3 regions of the Pantoea sp. PA1 genome follow, and region 1 is predicted to be linked to each of the others. Evidence: predicted binding sites of a transcription regulator. Region 1 holds the regulator's gene; each other region holds the start of a gene.
The links. The regulator Fur, encoded in region 1, represses iron uptake genes when iron is present. The targets are predictions, from matches to a motif close to ATAATAATGAGAACNACTATCAA.

Region 2: a site for Fur is predicted at 1,304-1,326, ahead of AC1V0D_RS03955 (TonB-dependent siderophore receptor). Genes of this name have one in related genera too.
Region 3: a site for Fur is predicted at 1,451-1,473, ahead of AC1V0D_RS11675 (isochorismate synthase). Genes of this name have one in related genera too.

The regions. Positions count from the first base shown of each region.
Region 1 is NZ_JBXGEE010000001.1:322,961-326,241, forward strand. Features, by position in the region: gene glnS (glutamine--tRNA ligase) at 1-1,037, shown strand, start outside; gene AC1V0D_RS01770 (hypothetical protein) at 1,272-1,667, shown strand; gene fur (ferric iron uptake transcriptional regulator) at 1,736-2,179, opposite strand; gene fldA (flavodoxin FldA) at 2,525-3,055, opposite strand; gene ybfE (LexA regulated protein) at 3,188-3,281, opposite strand, start outside.
Region 2 is NZ_JBXGEE010000001.1:777,991-781,271, reverse strand. Features, by position in the region: gene treA (alpha,alpha-trehalase TreA) at 1-1,197, shown strand, start outside; gene AC1V0D_RS03955 (TonB-dependent siderophore receptor) at 1,391-3,281, shown strand, end outside.
Region 3 is NZ_JBXGEE010000002.1:186,185-189,465, forward strand. Features, by position in the region: gene AC1V0D_RS11670 ((2,3-dihydroxybenzoyl)adenylate synthase) at 1-234, opposite strand, end outside; gene AC1V0D_RS11675 (isochorismate synthase) at 245-1,423, opposite strand; gene fepB (Fe2+-enterobactin ABC transporter substrate-binding protein) at 1,601-2,575, shown strand; gene fepD (Fe(3+)-siderophore ABC transporter permease) at 2,667-3,281, shown strand, end outside.

The DNA of each region.
Region 1 (3,281 bases):
TGTATGACTTTACCCACTGCATTTCCGATGCGCTGGAAGGCATTACGCACTCGCTCTGTACGCTGGAGTTCCAGGACAACCGCCGTCTTTATGACTGGGTGCTGGACAACATCACGATTCCGGTTCATCCGCGCCAGTATGAGTTCTCGCGCCTGAATCTGGAGTATGCGGTGATGTCAAAACGCAAACTCACTCAGCTGGTGACCGAGAAGCACGTAGAAGGGTGGGACGATCCGCGCATGCTGACCGTTTCAGGTCTGCGCCGTCGTGGTTACACCGCAGCTTCTATCCGTGAGTTCTGCCGTCGTATTGGCGTGACCAAGCAGGATAACATCGTCGAGATGGCGTCACTGGAATCCTGCATCCGTGATGATCTGAACGAAAATGCGCCACGCGCGATGGCAGTACTCGATCCCCTGAAAGTGGTGATCGAAAACCTGCCCGCCGGTCATAACGAGGTCATCACCATGCCTAACCATCCGGGTAAACCGGAAATGGGCACGCGTGAAGTGCCGTTCAGCCGTGAGATCTGGATTGACCGTGCAGATTTCCGCGAAGAGGCGAACAAACAATATAAACGTCTGGTTCTGGGCAAAGAAGTCCGTCTGCGCAATGCCTATGTGATCCGTGCAGAGCGGGTAGCCAAAGATGAAGCGGGCAACATTACCTGCATCTACTGCACCAGCGATGTGGATACCCTGAGCAAAGATCCGGCCGATGGCCGCAAGGTGAAGGGGGTGATTCACTGGGTGTCTGCGGATCATGCGCAGCCTGCCGAGTTCCGCCTCTATGACCGACTGTTCAGCGTGCCGAATCCGGCGGCGGCTGAAGATTTCCTGGCGGTGATCAACCCTGATTCACTGAGCATCAAAAATGGTTTCGTCGAACCGAGCCTGCGCGATGTGGAAGCAGCCACCCCGTTCCAGTTTGAGCGAGAGGGCTATTTCTGCGCCGACAGCGTTTACTCTAAACCGACGCAGCTGGTGTTTAACCGCACCGTGGGGCTTCGCGATACCTGGGCTAAAACGGGCGAATAATCGTTTAGGGCTGACCTCATAAAATGACAAAAGGGCGATTAATCGCCCTTTTTTATTGCCCCTGTGTTGAGAATTGCCGACGTTTATTCTGGCTTAACGCAAATCCTGCTCAGACTGCCTTGTGAGAGAAATCTGAGTTTAAAAAAATTAATCAATTTCAGGATGTGAATTGTCCGCTTTCAGGTAGGCTATGCGCTCTAAGAGGTAGCAAAGCGGGTTATATAAGGAAAAAAAATGCCAGTCCTCGCTCAGGAAGCCAAACACAGTGTCGTCGTTTTACATCAGCTCATTGAACGTATTTTTAATCAGCCTGCCGGATCGGATGACAGCTTTGAGCTGATGATGTCCTTTTTCCATCCTGATTTCCGCATGGTGACGCCAAAAGGTAAAGAGTACGATCTTAACGCGGTCGAAGAGCTGTTCCGACAGCTGCAGGGGCAGCGGGAAGGGATGCGAATTGCGACCTGTGAGCACGTCATACTCTCTCATCACGAAAATGAGATCACCGTGCAGTATCGTGAGATGCAGATGCTGAATGGCAATAACCAGAGCCGTATTTCGCTGGCGATTCTGGATTGCAGCAGCTCGAATCCACGCTGGCGTTATCTGCAGGAGACGCTGGTGGCCTGAGGGTTCAGCTGAGCACAGACGAAAAAAAACCGGTCACGTAACCGGTTTTTTTATTTCCGCACGCCAGATTACTGGTCGTGCAGGGTCTCATCTTCACGGCAGTCGCCCAGCGTACAGTGTCCGTACAGATAGAGGCTGTGGTTGGTCAGCTTGATGCCGTGGCGGGTCGCGATTTCACGCTGACGCGTTTCGATGGATTCATCGCTGAACTCAATAACCTTGCCACAGTCCAGGCAGATCAGGTGATCGTGGTGATGCTGCTGCGTCAGTTCGAAAACGGATTTGCCGCCTTCAAAGTTGTGACGGGTCACAATACCGGCGTCGTCGAACTGGTTCAGCACGCGGTAAACGGTGGCCAGGCCAATCTCTTCGCCGATGTCGATCAGGCGTTTATACAAATCTTCCGCGCTGACGTGATGGCACTCAGGTTCCTGAAGCACTTCCAGAATTTTCAGTCTGGGCAGTGTCACTTTCAGGCCAGCCTTCTTTAATGCGGTGTTGTTGTCAGTCATGCGGATTTTGTCCTGTTACTAATATTCACTTTTGTGGCTTGTCGCCTTGAATGTCGATCTGTGCTCATTCGCATTTGCGTCTCATTATAGAGCTCAGGGGATGAAATGAAAACCTGAGGGCCGTGAATCATCATGGGCGATGGGGGAAGCTTCACCGGGCCGGGGAGGATTCTGGCAGAGGTCTTTCAGTACATCACTGCGTCATACCGCCTGAGCTAATACGCGGAAGATCGATGCGGGTATTCTACAGATTAAACGAAGAAAGTTAAAAAAATGTGGCTATTATTTCTATAGGAAATTCCATTGCCTCAATGTGAGCTGGCGCTCACATTGAGGCGGGGTGCATCAGGCTTCGATGATCTCTTTCAGCTGCAGTTCATCAAAAATCTGCTTAACCCACTGATCAACGCGCTGGCTGGTCAGCTCAGGCTGACGATCTTCGTCAATGGCCAGGCCCAGGAAGTGCGTCTCATCAGCCAGACCTTTTGAGGCTTCGAAATGGTAGCCTTCTGTTGGCCAGTGACCCACGATAACGGCGCCGTGCGGCTCGATAATGTCGCGGATTGTGCCCATCGCATCACAGAAATATTCAGCGTAATCTTCCTGGTCGCCACAGCCAAACAGGGCAACCAGCTTGCCGTTGAAATCGATCTCTTCCAGCGTCGGGAAGAAGTCATCCCAGTCGCACTGCGCTTCACCGTAGTACCAGGTCGGGATGCCCAGCAGCAGGATATCAAACGCTTCCAGGTCTTCTTTTGTACTTTTCGCGATGTCATGCACTTCTGCAACATCTTTACCCAGCTGTTTCTGGATCATTTTTGCAATGTTTTCGGTGTTGCCGGTATCGCTGCCAAAGAAGATGCCTACGAGTGCCATGAGTAAAATAACCTCTTAAATCCTGATAATGAGATGTGTGCCGCAGCACATTTCTGCGAATAATAGCAGACGAGACAAACCCGCGGAACGGTTAAAGCCTCGACATTTGCTCCTGCGTGCGATTTGCCCGCATCAATCCAGTTTGAGCTGCGCCAGCAGCATCTGTTCAATCAGTTCGCTGCGGCTGAGATTACGCTGCGCGGCCAGCGAATTGAGTGCATCGACG
Region 2 (3,281 bases), 460 kb from region 1:
TATTACTGGGACAGCTACTTCACCATGCTGGGACTGGCCGAGAGCGGACACTGGGATAAAGTGCAGGATATGGTGGATAACTTTGCCTCGCTGCTTGACCGCTACGGTCACATACCCAACGGCAACCGCAGCTACTATCTGAGCCGCTCGCAGCCGCCATTCTTCAGCCTGATGGTCGATCTGCTGGCGACGCATGACCAGGGCAAAGCGTATAGCCACTACCTGCCTGAACTGCAGAAAGAGTATGACTACTGGATGGCGGATAGCGACAAAGTGGCGGCGGGCGCGGCCAGCAAGCGGGTGATTAAGCTGGCGGATGGCACGCTGCTTAACCGCTACTGGGATGCCCGTGACGTGCCGCGCACCGAATCCTGGATGGATGATATTGCCACCGCGCAGAAAGCACCGCAGCGCAATAAAGCGGAACTCTACCGCGAGCTGCGCTCCGGGGCAGCATCGGGCTGGGATTTCAGTTCACGCTGGTTTACCGATGCGCATAATCTCTCCACCATCCGCACGACGCAGCTGGCCCCGGTTGACCTGAACAGCCTGCTGTTCCATCTGGAGCAGACGCTCTCTAAAGGGTACCAGATGAACAAACAGAGCGATCTGGCGAAGCAGTATGCCGATCGCGCAGAGAAGCGCCAGGCGGCGATTAACCGCTATCTGTGGGACAGTAAACAGAACTGGTATGCCGACTATGACTGGCAGAAAAAGCAGGTTCATCCGCAGCTGACCGCCGCCACACTGTTCCCGCTCTATCTGCAGGTCGCCAGCAATAAGCAGGCGGAAAGTACCGCCAGCGCGGTTGAGAAACAGCTGCTGAAGCCAGGCGGGCTGGTCACGACCACCGTGAACAATGGTCAGCAGTGGGACGCGCCTAACGGCTGGGCACCGCTGCAGTGGGTTGCAGTCGAAGGACTGGAGCATTACAACCAGCCAGAACTGGCTAAAAAGGTGGGATTACGCTTCCTGCAAAATGTCCAGAGCACCTATGACCGTGAGCATAAGCTGGTCGAGAAATATGTCGTTGAAGGCAAAAATCTCGGTGGCGGCGGCGGCGGTGAGTACCCGCTGCAGGATGGCTTCGGCTGGACAAACGGCGTGACGCTGAAACTGCTGGATAAGTACTGCCCGAAAGATAAAACCTGTAACAGCGCTCACGATATTCCTCAGGCGTCAGCCTCTCAGCCCTGATTAGTCTCTGAATACCTCTGGCCTGGCCGGAGGTATTCTTTCCTCACTTCAGCGAATTTTACTTGACGTTCTCTCATCCACAGGCAAAATTGCAGCGTTTTTACAAAAGGTAATAATTCTCATTATGATAATGAGATTATGTATCAACAAACTGACTACACCTGCCTGAACCTTTGTTAAGAAAGGAATTTCGATGAAACTGTCATTGCCGCTGAAAGGTTATGTTCCCCTCTGCACTCTGGTGCTGGCCGCGCCTGCCCTGAGTTACGCTGCCGATATGGTCGTGACTGCCCAGCCGCAGGAAGATGCGACCTCTCCCACCCAGGGCTATCTGGCGACCACCAGCCAGGGCGCAACTAAAAGCGATCGGCCGCTGGTGACCACACCGCAGTCAATTTCGGTTGTGACCCGTCAGCAGATCCAGGACCAGGGGGCACTGACCCTGAATCAGGCGCTGGGCTACAGCTCCGGTGTCTTTACTAACTTTGGCGGTGCCGCCACCCGTTACGACACCATCGCGCTGCGCGGCTTCCACGGCGGCGATGTCGATAACACCTTCCTCGACGGCATGCGGCTGATGAGCGACGGCGGCAGTTTCAACATTCTGCAGGTGGATAACGCCTTCCTTGAGCGCATCGACGTGATCAAAGGCCCCTCTTCGGCCCTTTACGGCCAGACGGTGCCTGGCGGGCTGGTAAACCTGGTCACTAAGCGTCCTCAGTTCGCGGGAGAGGGTCACATTCAGCTGCAGGCGGGAAGCAATGCCACCACCGGCACGATGTTCGACTACACCAATGCCATCAACGACCAGTGGGCGTACCGTCTGACCGGCGTAACCCGCAACAGCGATACCCAGTTCGATCACACCCGCGAAGAGAAATATGCGCTGATGCCGCAGCTGATGTGGCAGCCGGATGAAGATACCCATCTGATCCTGAAAGCCTATCTGCAGAAAGATCCCTCTGGCGGCTATCACGGCTCCGTCCCGGGTGACGGCAGCATCACCGAACACAACGGCTATAAGCTGAGTAAGGGATTTTATGAGGGCAACAGCGACCTCGACCAGTTCAAACGCCGCGAGCAGATCTACAGCTTCGATTTCGCCCATCGTTTTAATGACGTCTGGTCCTTCTCCTCAACCGGCAGCTACAGCCACTCGAATGTCGATCTCGATCAGGTCTATCAGATTGGCTGGGACAAAAATAATCCCGATCTGCTGAACCGCTACTATTCAGGTGAGCGCTCTTCGCTGGCGGCATGGGCTACCGATAACCGTTTACAGGCGGAGTTTGCCACCGGTGAACTGGAGCATCGCGTGACGCTGGGTGCTGAATATCACCGCTACAAAAATGAGATCTCCGCGGCAGGCGGCTCGGCTTCACAGCTGAATGCCCTGACCGGCGAGCAGGTCGGTGACATGCCAGCCTATACCTGGGCGGATAAAACCCGTCGTTACTACCAGACCGGCCTCTATCTGCAGGATGAGATGAAGCTGGATCGCTGGCATCTGGATCTCTCTGGCCGGTACGATCGCATCGTCGCCAATAACAGCGGCAGCGATCGCCGTCAGGATGATCACATCAGCGGGCGCGCTGCCCTGCTCTATGCCTTCGATAACGGCATCTCACCCTATGTCAGCTGGAGCCAGGCGATTACGCCAACCGCCCTCACCGATCCGAACAATAACCTGCTGAAACCGACCACGTCAGAACAGTATGAGGCCGGGGTGAAATATCAGCCGGTTGGTACACGCGATCTCTATACCGCTGCGATTTATGATCTGACGCAGAAAGATGTGGCGAACCGCGACGTGCTGACGGCGACCTATACGCCATCGGGCAAAGTTCATTCCCAGGGTATTGAGCTGGAGGCACGTAATCAGCTCACCTCACGCCTGAGCACGGTGGCGAGCTATACCCTGAATCATCTGCGCTACAAAGATTCGGTAGATGGTAATGATGGGCACACGCCTTACGTGGCACCAAACAGCATGGCGTCTCTCTGGGGCCACTATCAGTTTGATTACGGTCTGAGTGCCGGCGCGGGCGTACGCTACATCGGCAAGCAGTGGGCGGACAACGAAA
Region 3 (3,281 bases), on a different contig from region 1:
CACCAGCGCCGTATCACCCCGTTTCAGGCCACGCCGCTGTAACGCCGCCGCCAGGTTGTCACTCAGTGCCGCCAGCTGGCGGTAGGTCAACCGCCTGTCATCCTCAATCACTGCCACGCTATCGTTGTCGCGGTGGCGATCCAGTATGTCGGTCATCGGCAGGTCGAGCCAGTAGCCTTTTTCACGGTAACGGGCGGTCAGGTCGTCCGGCCAGCGGCTGTAGGAGATCGTCATGCAGGTTCCTTTATTGCAATCCAAAAGCGCGAAGCAGGGTGTCGAGTTTGACGCCGGTTTCACGCCACTCTGCTTCAGGTTGTGAGTCCGTCACGATGCCCGCACCGGCAAACAGCCGTACCCGCGACCCCTTCACCGTGCCGCAGCGAATGGTGACGACCCATTCGCCATTGCCCCGGTCGTCACACCAGCCGACGATGCCGCCAAACAGCTGACGCTCAAACGGCTCAAGGCGCTGGATCAGGGCCTGCGCACGCTGATGCGGAAAGCCGCTGAGCGCCGGCGTCGGATGCAGCAGGCAGGCGAGGGAGAGTGCATTTTCGCGCTCGTCCAGCACTTCGCCTCGGATCTGCGTGGCGAGATGCCAGAGGGTGGCCGTGGTCAGCAGAGAGGGTGTTTCAGGCACCGACAGCAATCGGCTGCGCGGCTGCAGGGTGGCGCGCATCGCATCCGTCACCAGCTGATGTTCATGTCGATCCTTCGCCGACTGCATCAGGCTGTCGCCGGAGGCCCGATCGCGTTGCGGATCGTGGCTGCGTGCGGCCGAGCCGGCCAGGGGACAGGAGCTGAACAGGCGACCCTGTTTTCGAATCAGTAGTTCCGGGCTGGCTCCCACCAGCGCGCCGCCGCCGGGCAGGGGCAGATGAAAGTGATAGCTGCCGGGATTCTGCACCACGATGCGCTGCATCAGAGCAGCCGTATCAACCGGCTGTTCAGCCACGATCTCCATCAGCCGCGACAGCACCACTTTCTCCAGGTCGCCCCGGCGCGTGGCGGCAACGGCCTGCGCCACCATGTCGGTAAAGCGCGCCTGATCCGGCAACGCCGTACGGCGACGAATCATGGGCAGATCGGCGTCTGCCAGTGAGGCCCGGGCGATCAGATCGTCACGGTTAAAGCGCTGCCAGGACTCCGGGATAAACAGCGCGGCGGGCTGCGCCACGTCAAAGGGGATGGCACCTGCCACGATGGGGTGCGCAATGCCCTGCTTTCTGGCCGAGGTAAAGTGGTGCTGAAGCTGCTGCTGAAAATCCCCTGTCAGCTGTTCACCCTGTCTGACTGGCGTGGTCAGCGTTGTAAAGCAGCCCTGTGTGGTGAGGCTTTGCCAGGGCGAGGTAAACAGGAAACCCTGGCAGAGTGCCGCAAAATCGTGCAACAGGGGATGTTCAAATGCGCGTGATTCGGCCATACTTTTCACCCGGAAATGATAAGATAACTAATAATGATTATCATTTGTATTATTGAGCGTTAAGCTACGTGGATTGGCCGGATCTGTCAATCCATATGCGGCGCTTCGGCTGCTGCTCCGGGTCAGATCAGCATAAACAGCCGCCGACCTTATCTGAACGAGTGTGGAAAATAACGTATGAATAAACAGAGGGTTAGCAGGGCGATCGTGCTGTTTTTTCTGAGCAGCCTGCTCAGTATCAGCGCGGTGGCCGGGACGGGCTGGCCGCGCACCATTACCGGGGCCAGTGGCGATCTTACCCTGACGCAGGCACCGACCCGAATCGTCTCAACCAGCGTGACCCTGACCGGATCGCTGCTGGCCATTAATGCGCCGGTGGTCGCCAGCGGGGCCACCGCCCCCGGCAGTCGCCTGGCGGATGAGCAGGGCTATTTCCGGCAGTGGGGCGCGGTGGCGAAACAGCGCGGCGTGAAGCGTCTCTACATTGGCGAACCCCGTGCAGAAGCGATTGCTGCCGAAGCGCCGGATCTGATTGTGGTCAGCGCCACCGGTAACGATTCAGCCATCAGGCTGGTCGATCAGCTTGCGGCGATTGCGCCGGTGCTGGTGGTCAATTATGACGATAAAAGCTGGCAACAGCTGGTGACGCTGCTGGGCAAGGCGACGGGGCATGAGGCGGATGCGGCCGCACGGATAAACGCTTTTGAGGCACGCGAAAAGGCGCTGAAGGCGAAGCTGACGCTGCCGCCGCAGCCGGTTTCCGCGATGGTCTGGAACGGGGACGGGCGGGCCGTGAACCTGTGGACGGCAGCGTCAGCGCAGGCCAGGTTACTGCAGCAGCTGGGCTTCACGCTGGCGACGCCGCCCGCCAGCCTTCACGCTGGTCACAGTATGGGAACGCGCAAAGATATTCTTCAGCTGTCAGGTGAAAATCTGGCGGCAGGCCTGAATGGTCAGACTTACCTGCTGTTTGCCGCCGACGACAACACCACTGCACAGGTGATGAGCAACCCTTTCCTGGCGCAGACCCCGGCAGTAAAAAGCAGGGCGGTCTATGCACTGGGGCTGGATAGCTTCCGCCTCGACTACTACAGCGCCAGCAATCTGCTGACGCGGCTGGAGACGCTGTTTGTTAACGGTCGTGGCGTCTGAGAGACGGGATAACCTGCAGAAATGATGAGGCTTATCGGTCGCTTAATCGCATGGGTTTCTCTGTGACTTTTCTGGTGAAGGCTTAAACGTTATGCGTCAATGTCGCGCAATAGCAGGTTCAGGGATGCTGCTGTTGCTACTTTTCGCGCTCAGTCTGATGCTGGGCGCCAAATCCATTCCCCTCCATGAGGTCACTCAGGCCCTGTTCACCGACTGCACCCGCGTCGATTGTGTCATCGTGCGTGACGCCCGGCTGCCGCGCACCCTGGCGGGGGTGCTGGCCGGATGCAGCCTGGGACTGGCGGGTGCGCTGATGCAGAGCCTGACGCGAAATCCTCTGGCCGATCCCGGCATTCTGGGGGTTAACGCCGGTGCGGGTTTTGCGGTCGTACTGGGGATCGCCCTGACCGGCGCAGACTCCCCGGCTGACTGGCTGGGCTTCGCCTTTGCCGGTGCACTGCTGGCCTCTCTGCTGGTGGCGCTGACCGGCGCCGTGGGCGGCGGTCGGGTCAGTCCGGTGCGCCTGACTTTGGCGGGGGTAGCGCTGGGTGCGGTGCTGGAGGGATTAACGTCCGGGCTGTCGCTGCTCAACCCTGATATCTACGATCACCTGCGTTTCTGGCACAGCGGCTCGCTGGATATCCGCAGTTTCGCCATTCTGCGCGCCACCTTGCCGGCCGTCGCTGTCGGCAGCGTGCTGGCACTG